DNA from 2 places in the Robinsoniella sp. RHS genome. Region 1 is predicted to be linked to the other one. Evidence: a T-box and tRNA genes for the amino acid it is inferred to sense, from the RefSeq annotation. Region 1 holds a T-box; the other holds one or more tRNA genes.
What was found. A T-box is a leader RNA that pairs with one kind of tRNA and senses whether it is charged. The one in region 1 lies ahead of RHS_RS09960 (valine--tRNA ligase), so its partner is inferred to be a tRNA-Val.
Positions count from the first base shown of each region.

Region 2: it has a tRNA-Val gene. The T-box ahead of RHS_RS09960 (valine--tRNA ligase) is inferred to sense a tRNA for this amino acid. The anticodon was not compared.

Region 1 is NZ_JNGB01000018.1:88,963-97,462, reverse strand. Features, by position in the region: gene RHS_RS09970 (TetR/AcrR family transcriptional regulator) at 1-494, shown strand, start outside; gene RHS_RS09965 (hypothetical protein) at 566-856, shown strand; gene RHS_RS09960 (valine--tRNA ligase) at 971-3,616, opposite strand; T-box leader at 3,747-4,034, opposite strand; gene RHS_RS09955 (4Fe-4S binding protein) at 4,237-5,028, shown strand; gene RHS_RS30730 (hypothetical protein) at 5,872-5,994, opposite strand; gene RHS_RS09950 (hypothetical protein) at 6,204-7,520, opposite strand; gene RHS_RS30725 (hypothetical protein) at 7,532-7,666, opposite strand; gene RHS_RS09945 (alpha-L-rhamnosidase C-terminal domain-containing protein) at 7,842-8,447, opposite strand; gene RHS_RS09940 (hypothetical protein) at 8,350-8,500, opposite strand, start outside.
Region 2 is NZ_JNGB01000057.1:12,795-21,294, reverse strand. Features, by position in the region: partial or broken gene RHS_RS19545 (Mini-ribonuclease 3) at 1-294, opposite strand, end outside; gene cysS (cysteine--tRNA ligase) at 279-1,685, opposite strand; gene eis (GNAT family N-acetyltransferase) at 1,809-2,960, opposite strand; gene ispF (2-C-methyl-D-erythritol 2,4-cyclodiphosphate synthase) at 2,980-3,519, opposite strand; gene RHS_RS19525 (hypothetical protein) at 3,791-4,027, opposite strand; tRNA gene RHS_RS19520 (tRNA-Met) at 4,227-4,300, opposite strand; tRNA gene RHS_RS19515 (tRNA-Val) at 4,319-4,391, opposite strand; gene RHS_RS31410 (VOC family protein) at 4,435-5,307, opposite strand; gene RHS_RS31405 (transposase) at 5,440-5,991, opposite strand; gene RHS_RS19500 (phosphoribosylformylglycinamidine synthase) at 6,294-8,500, opposite strand, start outside.

The DNA of each region.
Region 1 (8,500 bases):
AAAATAAAGAACAAATGGTAGATGCCGTTACCACCTACATGTTTCATAAAGCAGTGCCTTTTGAAACAATTAAGGAAGATACTTCACTGACTGCTCTGGAAAAATTAAGAAAAATCGTACTCTGCTCGGTGTCGTCTGAGGATCAGGTGAATACTTTTCTGGCATTATCCAAGACTTTTCTTGATAATCCAAAACTGGTTGCTGCGTATTTGAACAGTGTGAAAGAAAATGCAGAAGGGATCTTTCTGGAGTTTATTAAAGAAGGAATGTCAGATGGATCTGTTCAGGCAGAAAACCCCAAAATTGTGGCGGAGCTGCTTTCCGTCCTTATGGAAATATGGCTATGCCCTTTCATTTTTATGGAAAACCGGGAAGACTTTAGAATCAAGCTCAGATATGCCGCAAATATACTTAACAGCGTGGGACTGCCAATTATCGATGATGAATTGCTTACTGTATTTGAGAAACTGGAAACAATATTCCCGGAAAGATAGATTGCTGCATAGCAATTTATTTTTTACAATTTTACATACATTCTGTATGTATATATAAGGAGGTTTTAATTATGACTGAAGAAAGATTTGAGAAAATGATGGAACATGCGGGTGATGTGATTGAGAATACTGTGGAAGGTGTGGCAAGTTTCGTTGACAATTCTTTAGAAGCTGCTGCAAAGCACAGAGCGGTCCGTATTCTCTTTAGAGCAATATCATATGCCGGTTCTCTTGGCCTGATCATAGGTGCTGGTTACCTTGAAAAACACGGGCACCACCTGATTGCTAAGATTTGTTTTATTACTGGCTGCGCTGCAATCGCAACGAATATTATTCTCAGTTTCATATTTCGAAGGAAATAACGTGTCCACCGTCATCAGGGTGGTCTAAAAAACGCCGAACCCATGCTTAACATTATATTTATGCAGTGGTTCGGCGTTTCTTTGTTTAAAATTATTCCTTACTTTGTGTCTCTTTTATTGCAGCTGCGCTAATCTCTCTTTTACTTGTTCCATCATTTCTGTATATTTTGCAAGCTTACCTTTTTCTTCATCTATTTTTGCCTGAGGCGCTTTGCTAACAAAACGTTCGTTGCTTAACATTCCATTTACTCTTGCCAGTTCCTTCCCTAAGCGTTCTTCTTCTTTTTTCAAGCGATCGATTTCTTTTTCAATATCTACCAGCTCTGCGAAAGGCATATAGATAACTGCCTCCGGTATCACTGTGGATACTGCATCTTCCCCGATACCCGAGCGGTCTGCCTGAACAGTGACCTCACTTGCATATCCCAGGGTAGCGAAGAATACCTTTCCATTTTCAAATATCTCACGGATATTTTCCTTTTCGGAAACCACAAATACCTTTGCTTTTTTGCTTGGCGGAACATTCATTCCGGTACGGGCATTTCGGATTCCACGTACCGCTTCTTTAATAGTCTCTACTGCCTGCTCATCTGCCGTAAAGTTCCATTCCTCTTTAAATTCCGGCCATTCGGAAATCATAATTGATTCTTCTTCTGTCTGAAGAGTGCAGAAAATTTCTTCTGTAATAAACGGCATATAAGGATGCAGCAGTTTCAGGGCATTTGCCAAAACAGTCTTTAATGTCCACAGTGCTGCTGATTTGGTGGTATCTTCATCGTTATAGAGACGGGGTTTCACCATTTCAATATACCAGTCACAGAATTCTTCCCAGATGAAATCATATACTTTCTGAACAGCGATGCCCAGTTCGTATTTATCCATATTATCTGTAACGTCTTTTGCAAGCGTGTTTACTTTGGACAAAATCCATTTGTCTGCTCCGGTTAAGTCTGAAAGATTCATCCGGGATGGAACCTCTGCTTTTTCCAGGTTCATCATAATAAATCTGGACGCATTCCATACCTTATTAGCAAAGTTTCTGCTTGCCTCCACACGTTCCATATAGAAACGCATATCATTTCCCGGTGCATTTCCGGTCATAAGGGTCAGACGAAGTGCATCTGCACCGTATTGTTCGATAATTTCAAGCGGATCAATTCCATTTCCAAGGGATTTACTCATCTTACGTCCCTGGGAATCACGAATCAGTCCATGAATCAGTACGTGATGGAAGGGAACTTCCCCTGTCTGCTCAAGCGCTGAGAATACCATACGGATAACCCAGAAGAAGATAATGTCATATCCGGTTACCAATACGTCCGTAGGGAAGAAGTAATCCAGGTCTTCTGTTTTGTCTGGCCAGCCTAAAGTAGAGAAAGGCCACAGTGCAGAACTAAACCAGGTATCCAGGGTATCCTCATCCTGTGTCAGATGTGTGCTGCCGCATTTCGGGCAAACGGTTGGTACTTCTTTGGATACTACGATCTCACCGCAGTCATCACAATAATACGCCGGTATCCGGTGTCCCCACCAAAGCTGTCTGGAAATACACCAGTCACGGATATTTTCAAGCCAATGGAGATAAATCTTATCAAAACGCTCAGGTACAAAATTTAAAGTATGGTTCTTCAATGCTTCAATCGCCGGCTTTGCCATTTCTTCCATTTTTACAAACCACTGCTGTTTGATCATAGGTTCAACGGTGGTCTTACAGCGGTCATGGGTACCAACATTGTGGGCATGTGGAACTACTTTAACGAGAAGTCCCATCTCCTCTAAATCCGCAACCATTGCTTTTCTGGCTTCATAACGGCTCATGCCCGCATACTTTCCGCCCAGTTCATTGATGGTGGCATCATCATTCATGATATTGATCTCCGGCAGATTGTGGCGTTTTCCCACTTCAAAGTCATTAGGGTCATGGGCCGGCGTAATCTTAACACATCCGGTTCCAAATTCCTTGTCAACATATTCATCTGCAACAACCGGGATTTCACGGTCAGTCAATGGCAGTTTCAGCATTTTGCCTACCAGGTGTTTGTAACGGTCATCCTCCGGATTTACTGCAACCGCTGTATCTCCAAGAAGCGTCTCAGGCCTTGTGGTAGCAATTTCAACAAAAGCATTTTCTTCCCCTGCTACCGGATAATTAATGTGCCAGAAATTTCCGTCCTGATCCACATGCTCTACTTCTGCATCTGAAATGGAAGTCTGACATACCGGACACCAGTTAATAATTCTGGAACCCTTATAGATATAACCTTTTTCATATAATTTGATAAATACTTCTTCAACCGCTTTGGAGCATCCTTCATCCATGGTAAAGCGTTCTCTGTCCCAGTCAGCCGAGGAACCTAACTTCTTCAACTGGTTGATGATCTTTCCGCCGTACTCTTCTTTCCACAGCCAGGCATGTTTTAAGAATTCATCTCTGCCGATCTCATCTTTATCAATTCCCTGTTCTTTCAGCTTCTCTATGACTTTGACTTCAGTGGCAATCGCTGCATGATCCGTTCCAGGCTGCCATAAAGCATTATATCCCTGCATTCTTTTATAACGGATCAGAATATCCTGCATGGTATTATCCAGTGCATGGCCCATGTGAAGCTGTCCCGTAACATTCGGCGGCGGCATCACAATCGTAAATGGTTTTTTGCTCCTGTCTACTTCTGCATGAAAATATTTCTTGTTCATCCACTTATCATATAAGCGGTCTTCAATTCCTTTCGGATCATAAGTCTTTGCTAATTCTTTGCTCATTGTCCTATTATCTCCTTTTTCATTTTTAGCTGCCCGTGCAGATCCCTCTGCACATACATATATGGGTTATAAAATATACGGATTCCCATTTCCCTGCCTGATTTTGCATAAAAAAATGCCCCTTGCTTCTGCAAAGGGCGAATAATCCGCGGTACCACCTTTATTTATATTTACAGAAATCTTCTGCAAATACATCTCAGTCATCCGATAACGTGGATGATACGTGAAAATCTACTTTACGATGAAATCTTATCCACAGATATCCGGCTAATCCGCCAGGTTATCCACAATTTCATCCGGTTCAATCCTCCGGTTCAAAAGCTACCTTCCATTCACACTGCCTTGAATATTCTTCCAGCCGATGAAATATTCTCTCTGTCAGGGTTTTGAATGTACTCCTCTTTCTCACTACCTTTTTATTATGTTATCTTTTGTGATATATTTTCCATAATAATCAAGATGGGGGGATTTGTCAAGGGATTTTGTAAAAATAGGTAAATCTTTACTGTCGGTTCTGCAGTCCGTACATAGTTTACGTATCAAGTAGCTTTTCCTAATCATTTGCAGTACAATAAACACATAACTAACATTTTACCCCAACTAAACCAAGGAGGAATATCATGAATATCAAAAGTGTACACTGTTTAACCTTTAGCCCCACCGGCACCACAAGAAAAATTACAGATACTATTTCTGCTGTTTTTCAAACCAAAATTCATAATCATGACGTAACCTATGACAGAACAAAAGACTTCCCCGATTTCGCCAGTGAAGATCTGCTGATCGTTGGCATCCCTGTCTACGGTGGCAGAATCCCCGCAATATTAGAAGATCTGTTTCACCGCCTTCATGGGAACCAGACGCTTTGTATTCCTGTTGTTCTCTATGGAAACCGGGCTTTTGAAGATGCTCTTCTTGAATTATCTGATCTGCTGAAAGCGCAGGGCTTTATAACTGCAGGCGCGGGTGCTTTTATCGGGGAACATTCATATGGAAGTGAAATTGCAGGCGGACGCCCCAATGTATTTGACCTCGCAGAAGCTAAAAAATTTGCTGAAGCCGTCCGGGATAAGATCACTGGTATTGACTCCCACGAAGCTATAAAACCATTACATATTCCGGGAAACCATCCTTATAAAGAACGTTCCGCCCCGGGCATTCCATGGGGTCCGGTTACTATGGATTCATGCAATAATTGTGGAATCTGTGCCACCGTCTGTCCCATGGGTATCATTGACCGGGAAGATCCGAAAAATATTACGGATCCAGGCAGCTGCCTGCATTGCTGTGCCTGTATAAAAACCTGCCCGCAGAATGCTAAGGCTATGGAATCAGAATTTTACAAGAAGTTCAGGGGGTTCTTAATTGCAAATTGTTCTGAGACACAAAAAGAACCCGAGATCTTTATCTGAATCTAATTAAAGCGAACCCTCCAAGATCTTATATAGTTAGTATAAGACTTAAAGTTACTAGACATTAAATTTGGGTTTTGCTGAGGAAGGACGCTTTGTATTAGTAGTTAGTGTACGAAAAGAGAAGGCGGCGGACCAGGACAGGTGTTTGGAAGGCTTAACGCAGAACTGGTATTTTCTAACCTTCCCGGAGCACTTTTTGGCGGCACGCGGGCATTCGCTCCAAAATCCTGATGCATTTTGCAGCTCACTGCCCGCTTACAATCCGATGGGAGAAGTACTGCATTTTGCAATGCAGTACTAGTCGAATTGTATCCGCCAAAAAGCACTCCGGGAAGGTAAGTAAATGCTCAGCTCTGCTATACGCCTTCCAAACCAATGTCCTGGTCCGCCCCCTTCTCTTTCCGGGATAGCATTCATTGATACAAAGCTGGTTTTCTCAGCATGATGGAATCCTGGGGTTGTGGCATGCTGGACGCGATTGGCGTAAAGCTAATGATGTCAAGCAACTGATCTTGAGAACGGGATTTGTTTTTCTTTCTGTGATCAGAAAAAGAAGTAGAATTTCACAAACTTTCATCTTTTACGCATAAACAGCCGAAACATAATACGCTGCATCCAATAAAGAACAGCCAGCCACAGCCCAGGGGTTCCAACCTGCTGAGAAAACCAGCTTTGTGGCGGCAACCTGGATCTCGGAAAGATGGGTGTGGGAAACTGGCATGGGCGGAGGATGCGTAGAGCAGAACTGAGTATTTACTTACCTTTCCGGAGTGTTTTTTGGCGGATAGTATTCGACTGGCTCCCATTGGATACTAAGCGGGTACTGAACCGAGAAATGCATCAGGATTTCTCGGTGAATGCCCGCGTGCCGCCAAAAAGCGCTTCGGAAAGGTTAGAAAATACCAGTTCTGCGGCCAGCTGACGGAGCCCATGCCAGTTTCCCACACCCATCTTTCCGTACACTACCTACATCTACAAAGCGTCTTTAATCAGCAAAACCCAAATTTATTTGTATTACTTCTTACAGAGACTCCAACATCATAATCCGAAACTATTACCCCATAGGTACGATCAGGCCAAGAAGTTCTTACATAGTAACAAAAAAGTTCCGCGCCATAACACTGGCAGCGGAACTCTTTTAGTTATCCATGAACGCGAAAGATGTAATGATATCAGGTCGACTCTGAAAGTTCCAAATTGCAGTCAACGGTTGTCAGCACCTTATTTAGTGTCATTGAGTGCATAATTCTCATCCACGCCTGCTTTGTATTTTCAAAGTCCTGATAATGTTCAGCTACGTGCTTTCGGAAAAAATCCAGTTCTTCTAATAATACATAAAAATCATCATTCCCAAAATGTTTACAGATTTTCGGTATGGTAAATCTCAGACTCTTTTCAATATTCTCCATTGCGTCCTCATACTTCGCTCTTTGGGTAATATATAACAGAAGAGGCTTATACCTGACCCAGCCAATGGATGCTTTTAAAAATCGTTTGGAAACACTTCCCCCATTGGATTTCATTGCTTTTAGTTCATTTGGCAGTGCTCCGGATAATAAGCTTCCATACGCAGAAAACCCATCATGAAAGGTATAACACGGGATTCTTGTAATGATATTCTCTCCAATGCAAGTACTTAAAAAAGTATCTTCGCCTCTCGCCCCGGGAGGATTATAAAACGGAAATAGTTTGTCTGGATCTTTCAGATTAATGCCGAGATTGGCACCTGATATAAACTTCATACCATTTTTTTCTTTTACTTCACTGACAACTCCATGGTCAATTTTACCTATATCTGCATAGGTAACGCCGCCGTTCTCCATCTTTTCCCTGACGGATTCCCAGTTAATAATATCATTGCTGATGGCTTCTATAAAGATCTGAAAATCATGTTCCGTGAAATTTTCATCGAAAGATATCTTGGGAATTGGAGAGATATAACCACAATGACAGCCGTTTGTCATATCTGATCCCTTAATATTCTGAATATGAGACTCGAGCACTGACTGCCCTACCCACATTAGACTTTCACCCATCTGCACATTGGCAATAGGATACTCATCATCGTCCAGAAATATCAATTCATCCATCTTATTTAACATGGCGAAATATAGCACTGCGTTACGCTTCATGGCATATCCTTCACCAAAGATTAATTTTGCATCTCTGACACTCAGAATTTTTTTTGAAACTAAGGCAGATGCTTCATTTGCTATGGCTGCTTTTCCCAAATAGTGCACCGAGTCTATCAAATCCAGTATTTCTTCATCCACAATCTGATAATCCGACAATTCTGTGTTGGTAAACTTCAGGTCATATGCCACAAATAAATGAAGTGCATATTTTTTGATGTCAATCGTCTGTGAATCTTTCCAGTCATTCAGGTACGATCTTACTACCTTTCGAAAATTCTTTCTGCCAGTTACAAAACCAATCCCTATATTTATTTTTTTATTTTTGATAACATTGTCCTTCTCTCTATTGGGCAAACACAACTTTCTTACTGTATTTTTTTCTTCTTTTGCACAAGTTCCGGTTCAGCTGCTTCTGTAGTCACTGCAGATGGCAATACTGCACTTTTCTTTTTCTTCTTGCCTTTTTTTTGGATTTTTGTCTCCCATAATATTGACCTCATATCTTTCTTTTCCCTGTAGGAAATAAAAAAAGCCACTTTCATTATAAAAGTGACTTGTTTCGAGTTCATATTTAATTTACCTCAGCGCCCTTTCACCAGGAGATGCTGATAGAGTAAGTGTAACACCTTTCGGACATGTTGTCAAATTTACCGGCATTTTTGCAGGCTCTTTCCTTTATCCGAACCGGTGAATCCTCATTTCACAATCAGACTTTTCCTCATATACAACCTGTATTTTTTTCGGTATCCTGGCTCTGCATTCTTTCCTTCCACTTTCCCTGCTCCACTCAATATGGATTACTCCATGAGGTGTAGGCACATCTCCTCTGCACCACTTCATATCCCATAACGGATCTTTTATTTCTACTTTTGCAAAGCCATCCTCCAGCATCTGTACCCCAAGGGCATATTTAATGAAAAAATATGCGGGTGAAGCCGACCAGGAATGACAGTAACTTCTGGTTCTGCTGACTTCGTAAAAGCCCGGAAATACTTCCCAGCAGGTAGTGGAATCATATTTCAGCATTTCACCCCATCGGATTTTAATATCATCCATAATATCCTGCAGTCTGCCCTGTCTCACCAGACACTCATACTGGTAATAAAGCATAAATGGAGAACCGGCCTGTATCATTTCCTTTGGAGCATGAAGAATGTAATCCTCTGCTATTTTCTTCTTATCTTCATCCAGGATTCCGCCATAAAGCAGCAGCAGAATATGTGTCTGTATGCTGAATGTACGGGAAGGTCCATACTGGGGAGAATAGCCGTCCCGATACATTTTTTTTATCAGAATCCCAGAGCTTCGTATCCATATAAGCTAAAAGCCTCATT
Region 2 (8,500 bases), on a different contig from region 1:
AGATTTGGCATTACGACCTCTTTTGTAAATCTGCTTTTCCTCATCTGTCAAAAGAGGCATAATCTTCTCTATCATTTCAGCCTGGGCAGATGCCTTCACAAGTGCACTTGCGTTCTTGTGAAGTTTATTTGCGGGACAATTCCCCTGGCAGACCACCAGCGTGCGGATTACCAGGTCATATATACTGTCTCCGATATATGCCAGTGTCAGCGGAGAATACGTCTTCATATCCAGATCATCCAGCCTAAACTGCTCTTTTAAATAATCAGAGAATGAATCTACGCCTTTTTCCATTTTACACCCTCTCTGGTATCTTCCAGAACAATGCCTTTTGCAAGCAGAGCATCACGGATTTCATCTGCTTTTTTGAAATCCTTTGCTTTTCTAGCCGCCTGGCGGTCTTCGATCATTTTTTCAATGTCCTCTGCCAGAATTTCTTCTTTTTTATCAACTATGATTCCCAGTACATCGCATAAGTTTACCATTTTATCCAAAACTGTCTGAATAAATGATTTTGAATTTTCTCCGGAAATATTTGTATTTACATACTTCACCATTTCGAAAATCGCAGAGATTGCATCTGCAGTATTGAAATCATCATCCATAGCTTCATCAAACTTAGTTTCAAATGCAGCCGCCTGGGTCAGGCTCTCTTTTTCTTCCAGTGACAATTCTTTATCCTCTGCATTTCCAACCAGAAATTTCAGGTTATCCACGGCAGTTATAATACGTTCCAGGCTTGTTTTGGAAGCTTCCATAAGGTCTGCACTGAAGTTGAGCGGACTTCTGTAGTGGGCACTGAGCATAAAGAAACGCAGTACCTGTAAGTCATACTTTTCGCCAATTTCACGCACTGTAAAGAAATTCCCAAGAGACTTGGACATTTTGCGGTTGTCAATATTTAAAAAGGCATTGTGCAGCCAGTATTTTGCAAAGTCTTTTCCATTGCAGCATTCACTTTGTGCAATTTCATTTTCATGGTGAGGGAATACCAGATCCTCTCCGCCTGCATGAATATCAATCTCTTCGCCCAGATATTTTTTAGACATCACCGAACACTCAATATGCCATCCCGGACGTCCTGCACTCCACGGAGATTCCCATGCCGGCTCTCCTTCTTTTTTTGGTTTCCAGAGTACAAAATCCAGCGGATCTTCCTTCTGGTCTTCTCCGGATACTAACAGGGAACGGTTTCCAGCACGTAAGTCATCCAGGTTCTTATGAGAAAGCTTACCATATTCATCAAACTTTCTGGTTCTGAAATAAACGGTTCCATTCACGTCATAAGCAAACCCTTTTTCAATCAGGGTGGAGATCATTTCAATCATTCCGCCGATTTCCATTGTAGCAAGGGGATGAGTTGTAGCCGGCAATACATTCATAGCAGCCATATCTTTTTTACATTCTGCAATATAGCGCTCCGATATCTCCTGGGCTGACACTCCTTCTTCGATTGCTTTCGCAATGATCTTATCATCTACATCCGTGAAGTTGGATACATAATTTACTTCATATCCCTTATGTTCCATATAACGTCTGACCGTATCAAAAACAATCATCGGCCTGGCATTTCCAATGTGAATAAAATTATATACGGTTGGTCCGCAGACATACATGCTTACCTTACCCGGTACCAAAGGCACAAATTCTTCTTTTTTCTTTGTTAAAGTATTGTATACTTTCATATTCTATTCTCTCCGTTCTATAAAATCTGATGTCTGTTCAGTCATAGGATTTATCTCTAATACCCAATGCCATTAGTCTATGCAAAAATCTTCCATTTGTCAATATCCCCGCAGCCTTTTCCGCTAAACTATTTCATCCAGAAATATTTTATTAAATAACTCTATCTTAGAAAGCGGCAGGCGATCCTCTTCTATCAAACCTTTAGCACCAAAAAATAATTTCGTCAGTGCTCCAACAGACAGGACCGCATCCACATCTTCCGCTCTGCAGTCTGTGATACGGCATGCACATCCTCCATTCTCACTCAAATCGAACCGGAAGATTCCATTATTGCCAGGAAGCATCCGGTCTTCTACCTTTATGGTAAAAGATACCGGTTCCCTGCTTCTCAGGCTGGAAGCAAAAGATTCCAGATGGACAATCCTTGCCATGATCAATGATGCAGTTTTGACAGCATTAGAATAGAGCCCTTCACGAAAAGCAGTAACTGTTATGGATTCATCCCGGGCATTATCAAATACACCCTTTTCATTATAATAGGAAAAAAGGGCTGGAATTACTTCTTTTTCATACTCAGCCGTACAAATCAGCTCCCGTATCTGCGGAGTTTCTTCCAATGCACTAAAGCAATAACCAACCGGTTTTCCTTCTGCCAAAAAAATAAGAATCCCGCCACGTTCACTTTCCTGCTCCTTAAGCAGACGGTTCATATATGCCGCTGTCCGGACCGTATATACTTGATAACGCTCTCTTAATAATTTTTCAGAAAGATCAGCCAGCTGGCAAAGATCCTCCTTTTCTGCCTCCTGTACCTGAATCTCAATCTCCATATGCCCCGGGGAACTATCCTCTTTACGGACAATCACGCTTTTCTGTTCATATATCGTTTCAAAATCAAAGGGTTTGTAAATCGCCTCTGCTGCAGGCATTAAGAACATAAATGCCTCATTTCTCTCATATCCGTCGCTCAATGCCCTTTGCAAAATGCTCTTCATCAGCCCCTGGTGTCTGGATTCCGGTCTGGTAGCAACCGCCACTATATAATGGGTGTCCACAGTTGTTTCACCAAGATGCACGGCATAGGGATTAAATTGTGCCATAGAAAGCAATCTCCAATCATCATCCACAATTCCGTAAATCAGATTATCCCTGGTACAGTATTCATAATAATAATCCAGAAATTCCTTTGTATCATCCGGGAAAATTTCTTCCCACAGCTTTCTGGTCTTGCCATAATCCTTATCCTCTAACCGGTAAACATCCCGTGAACTCATAATTGCGTTTCCTCCTGCACTATTTACAACAGCCGCCACAGCCCTGACACGCCCCGCCTGCCATTCTGTCATCTGCTGCCAGATCAAACATGGGAATCAACAGGCATACTGCCTGGGAACTAATCCCCTCTCCCGCTCCTGTAAATCCCAGTCCTTCTTCTGTTGTGGCTTTCACATTCACCTGATTCTCTTCTAATCCTAAAGCATCTGCAATATTTTTTACCATCTGAGGCATATAGGGCAGAAGCTTTGGTCTCTGTGCTATAATCGTAGCATCAATATTTTCGATCATATAGTTATTTTCTTCCAGAAGTTCTGACACATGCTTTAATAATGTAATACTGGATATTCCTTTATACGCTGGATCTGTGTCCGGAAAATGCTTTCCAATATCACCAAGTGCCGCTGCACCTAACAAGGCATCCATGATGGCATGTACCACGACATCTGCGTCTGAATGTCCCAACAGCCCTTTTTCATAAGGTATCAAAACACCGCCCAGAATCAAATCCCTGTCCGGCGTTAACTTGTGTACATCATATCCCATTCCAACTCTCATATCAACCTCCATTTTATTGGCTTGTAAAAAAAATTATGCGATTAACCTTTGCTGAGAATTCAGCTTAGACCAGTTAAGTTATCTTAAATCTTACCTATATTCATACCCGCCTGAATAGACTTTCATACAGACGGATTTTGCGAGTTACAGAATCATTATAAGTCATGAATAAGAGAAATGTCAAAGGCATATCTATATATTGAGAATTTTCATTTCTTTAGAAACGAAAAAACTCCCCGATCCAAGGACCAGGGAGCCTTCTATGTTTAAATTATTGAGCTGCTTCAGTTGTAGCTGCTTCTGTTGTAGCTGCTTCTGTTGTTGTAGCCTCTGTTGTAGCTGCTTCTGTTGTAGCTGCTTCTGTTGTTGTTGCTTCAGTTGTTACAGCTGTTGTAGCTGCTTCTGTTGTTGTAGCTTCTGTTGTTCCTTTATCAGAACTTCCACAACCTACTGCTAATGCTCCTGCTAATGCCATAACTGCCATTAAACCTAATACTTTTTTCTTCATAGTTATATCCTCCTCATATTGACGAGATGCATTTGCACCTCTGTTTCGTTACAGGGGGTATCTTACCACATCCAAAATTAGAATTCCTGCTATTTTTATTAAATAAAAGTGAAAGTTTTCTGACGTTTCTTAATTCTTCTTAAGAATTGTGTCATAATTTGACACAAAAAAAGCATAACGAAATATCATTATGCTTGTGTAGCGGAAGGGAGATTTGAACTCTCGACACCACGGGTATGAACCGTGTGCTCTAGCCAACTGAGCTATTCCGCCATATTTAATTAAAAGACATGGGACCTACAGGGCTCGAACCTGTGACCCTCTGCTTGTAAGGCAGATGCTCTCCCAGCTGAGCTAAGATCCCATGGTCAGCGGCCTGATTACCAAACCGCTTAGTCATTATACTATTAAATCCTTGAAAATGTCAAGCACTTTTTTTGATTAAATTCTACTTTTTCTCCGTCAGGACCAACTACCGTAAAAAACTTGACTCCAAACTCGAAAAACGGAAGTTCTTTTACCAGATAATCCAGGCTGTGAAGCCCGATCTTCTTCGCTTCATAAAAAGCTTCATCAATATCATATACATCCAGGGCAATGTGATCAATATGGCCTGCTCCTCTGGTTTTTAATTCTTCCAGACCTGCTCCTGCCATCTGTATTAATTCCAGAGTAAAACCTTTGAGATAAACAAATGCAATCTCTATTCTTCCATCCGGTGTATCCAAGTACCCTTCTCCCGTCTTACGGAATCCAAGCTTTTCATAGAATACAATGGAATCCTTCAGGCTTCTTACTTTAACTGCAAGATGTGCCCATCCCTGTAATCCGGATTTACAGCCATATTCCGCACTGTTATCGTGGCAGAATTCCACAACTTCGTGATTCGGTCCGACAAAATTTGCCCCTCTCACACCCTTCGTGCCAAGATGCTCATAACAGGTAATCCCGTTACTGGTAGATGCATGATATTTCAATCCTTTTTTTAAAGCCAGTTCCACACATTTTTCTAAATCCGGTGTATCAATTGCATAATGGTCTAAAATGCCGTCTTTTCTTTTAGCCACTTCAGCCAATTCGCTGCCGGAAGGCTGAAATAACTCCAAAACCAGATCACCCAGCTGCAGAAAAGCGACATCAATTTTATAGGGATTCATTACTATTTTTTCATGAAATTTTTTAAATCCCAGATTCTCTTCATACCAGGCAACAGCCTCTTTTAAATTTACTACCGGTATCCCCAGATGCTGAACTCCGGTTATATTCTCACTCAAGTTCATAGCCTGTCCTCCTTGCCATTTTCTTACTTTATTGTAGCACAACTATCGGCAATGAGAAACCTTAATTTTTCTTTAATTTTTCCAAAATAGCATTATAGTAATTCCTTTTTTTCGTTATTATATATATAGGAATTAAATCTGCCTGTATTCCCTTCGGTGATAGCCTTTGAATTTATACAAGGCTGTTTCCTGATCTGCATCCAGATAATTCATCCAAACTTCTGTATCAATAATTCCGGTTTTATATCTGCCAATGTAGTCATTGTAACTGCACCACCAGTAATCTCCCAGATTTTTTACAGTATGACAGACAACCGGAATCAAATGTATCTTACCACAATATTTAAATACATTCACCCAGCCTTCGATTTCCTCGCTTTCATAATATCCGCAGATCCGCTTCTGAAGCCGGTGATCTGCATTTTGATTATAATAACGGGAAAACTCTCTGGTTACTTCTTTCAGCACTTTTGTATTCACCCTGCTATTGTGCGTACTGATCACCATATGTACTTCTGTATCAGTGATACAATATGCAAAAATCCGGAATTCTATTTTTCGCCGGACTAAGGCGACAATATCCAGAAACTTTTTCTTGTCAATTTCATCTGCAAATACATTTTTTTGATTTTTCCATTTTAGATTTGAATAATAGACGTGCGTATCCCTCACTATACGTGGCATTAGATTGCCCTCCTTCATATCAGCAAATTTTCATATACTCCATTTCTCACTTTTACTGCCCCTCTTAGTCCTATGATGGTGCAGTGACAATATATCCCATTTTTCGACAAATTGCAATATGTTTTAATTTTTTGCAATAAGTTGTGTCAATTATTGCTTTTTCTTATTCCACAAGAAACATTCTGAATCTCAAGTGCCACGTTTCGTTGCTGTTTTATACAGGATTCGACAAGGTAATCTGGGTCGTTTGGGCATAAAAAAACAGGCATCCCGCGAAAAAGCGGAATACCTGCCTCTATTTTTTATTTAAAATAAGCTACACCGGATTCAAAGATTTTCAGATCCTGTTCTCCGTAAATATTAATTGCCACAGAAGCATCACGTCTTTCTGAATGTGCCATTTTACCAAATACACGGCCATCCGGGCTTGTAATACCTTCGATGCAGCAATAAGAACCATTTACGTTCCATTCGCCATCTGCGCTCAGTTCTCCGTCAGCATTTACATACTGAGTGGCTACCTGTCCATTGGCAAAAAGTTTCTGCAGCCATTCTTCATTTGCTACAAATCTTCCTTCCCCGTGAGAAGCCGGGTTTACATAGGTCTTTCCAAGTTCCGCCTGTGCAAGCCAGGGAGATTTATCGGAAACTACTTTTGTATATACCATTTTGGAAATATGGCGTCCAATGGTATTGAAAGTCAATGTCGGCGAATCGGCAGTCTGTCCTGTAATTTCTCCGTTTGGTACCAGCCCCAGTTTAATCAGAGCCTGGAATCCGTTACAGATACCAAGTGCCAGACCGTCTCTCTCATTTAATAATTTCATAACTGCTTCTTTGATTTTCGCATTCTGGAATGCGGTAGCAAAGAATTTTGCAGATCCGTCCGGTTCATCACCTGCAGAGAATCCACCCGGGAACATAATCATTTGGGAGCTGTTAATTGCTTTTTCAAAGATATCAACAGAATCACGAATATCAGCAGCACTTAAGTTTTTGAAGACTTTTACAATGACGTCTGCTCCGGCACGTTCAAATGCCTTCGTGCTGTCATATTCACAGTTGGTTCCTGGGAATACAGGTATAAATACCGTTGGTTTCGCCACTTTATTTTTACATGTATAGACATTTTTCCCATGAAACAGACCATTTTCGATCACTGCATCTTCAACTGCGGATGTTACACTTATCGTAGAAGGAACATCTGATTCTTCAGAATCCGGTACAGACTTAAATACTTTTTCCAATGTTCCGGTCCAGCTTTCCAAAGCTTCCTCCAAAGTGATCCTGGTATCTGCATATTCAAATACCGGAGTATCCAGTACTTCACCGATTACCGTATAGGAAATGGAAAGTTCTCCTACTTTACCATCCGGTACTTCTGCCACAATATTACCAAATCCTGCTGCAAACAGATCTCTCTTGTCTACATTATGCTCTATTCTTACTCCCATATGGTTTCCAAATGCCATTTTACTTACTGCTGCAGCCAGTCCTTTGGCATCCAGTGTATATGCGGAAATAATCTTTCCAGCTTTTACATCTTCAAAGAACCTGCCATACTGATCCATGATCTGTGTATAATCAGGCAGATCATATTGATCTGTCTCTATCTTTAACAATACCAGCTTACTTCCGGCTCTTTTAAGTTCCGGTGTGATTATGTGTTTGTCACTGGCAACGTCTACTGCAAAAGATACTAAGGTAGGCGGTACGTCAATTTCATTAAAGGAACCGGACATACTGTCTTTTCCGCCGATGGATGGAAGTCCAAATCCAAGCTGTGCGCTGTATGCACCTAAAAGTGCTGCAAACGGCTGGCTCCAACGGGAAGGATCTTCTGTCATACGTCTGAAATATTCCTGGAATGTAAAACGGATTTTGCTGTAATCCCCGCCTGCTGCCACTATTTTTGCAACAGATTCCAGAACTGCATATACGGCACCGTGATATGGACTCCAGCTTGATAAGTACGGATCAAATCCATAGCTCATCATGGTTACGGTATCTGTCTTTCCTTTTAATACCGGAAGCTTCGCTACCATAGCCTGGGTTTCTGTCAGCTGATATTTTCCTCCAAATGGCATAAATACAGAGCCTGCTCCGATGGAACCGTCGAACATTTCAACAAGTCCCTTCTGGGAACACGTATTTAAATCTTTCAGCGTATCCAGCCATTTTTCCCTGACATCCCCTACTTCTTCTCTTACAAAGAATTTATCCTGCTCGGATGGGATATCTACCGAAACACTGGTTTCCTGATGAGCACCGTTGGTATCTAAGAATGCTCTGGAAATATTAACGATCTCTTTTTCTCTCCAGATCATAACCAGTCTCTTCGCTTCCGTTACGACTGCCACTTCGATTGCTTCCAGGTTTTCTTCAACTGCATAAGCCAGGAACTGCTCTGCATCTTTTGGATCCACTACAACTGCCATTCTCTCCTGTGACTCTGAAATCGCAATTTCTGTTCCGTCCAGACCTGCATATTTTTTCGGGACTTTATCCA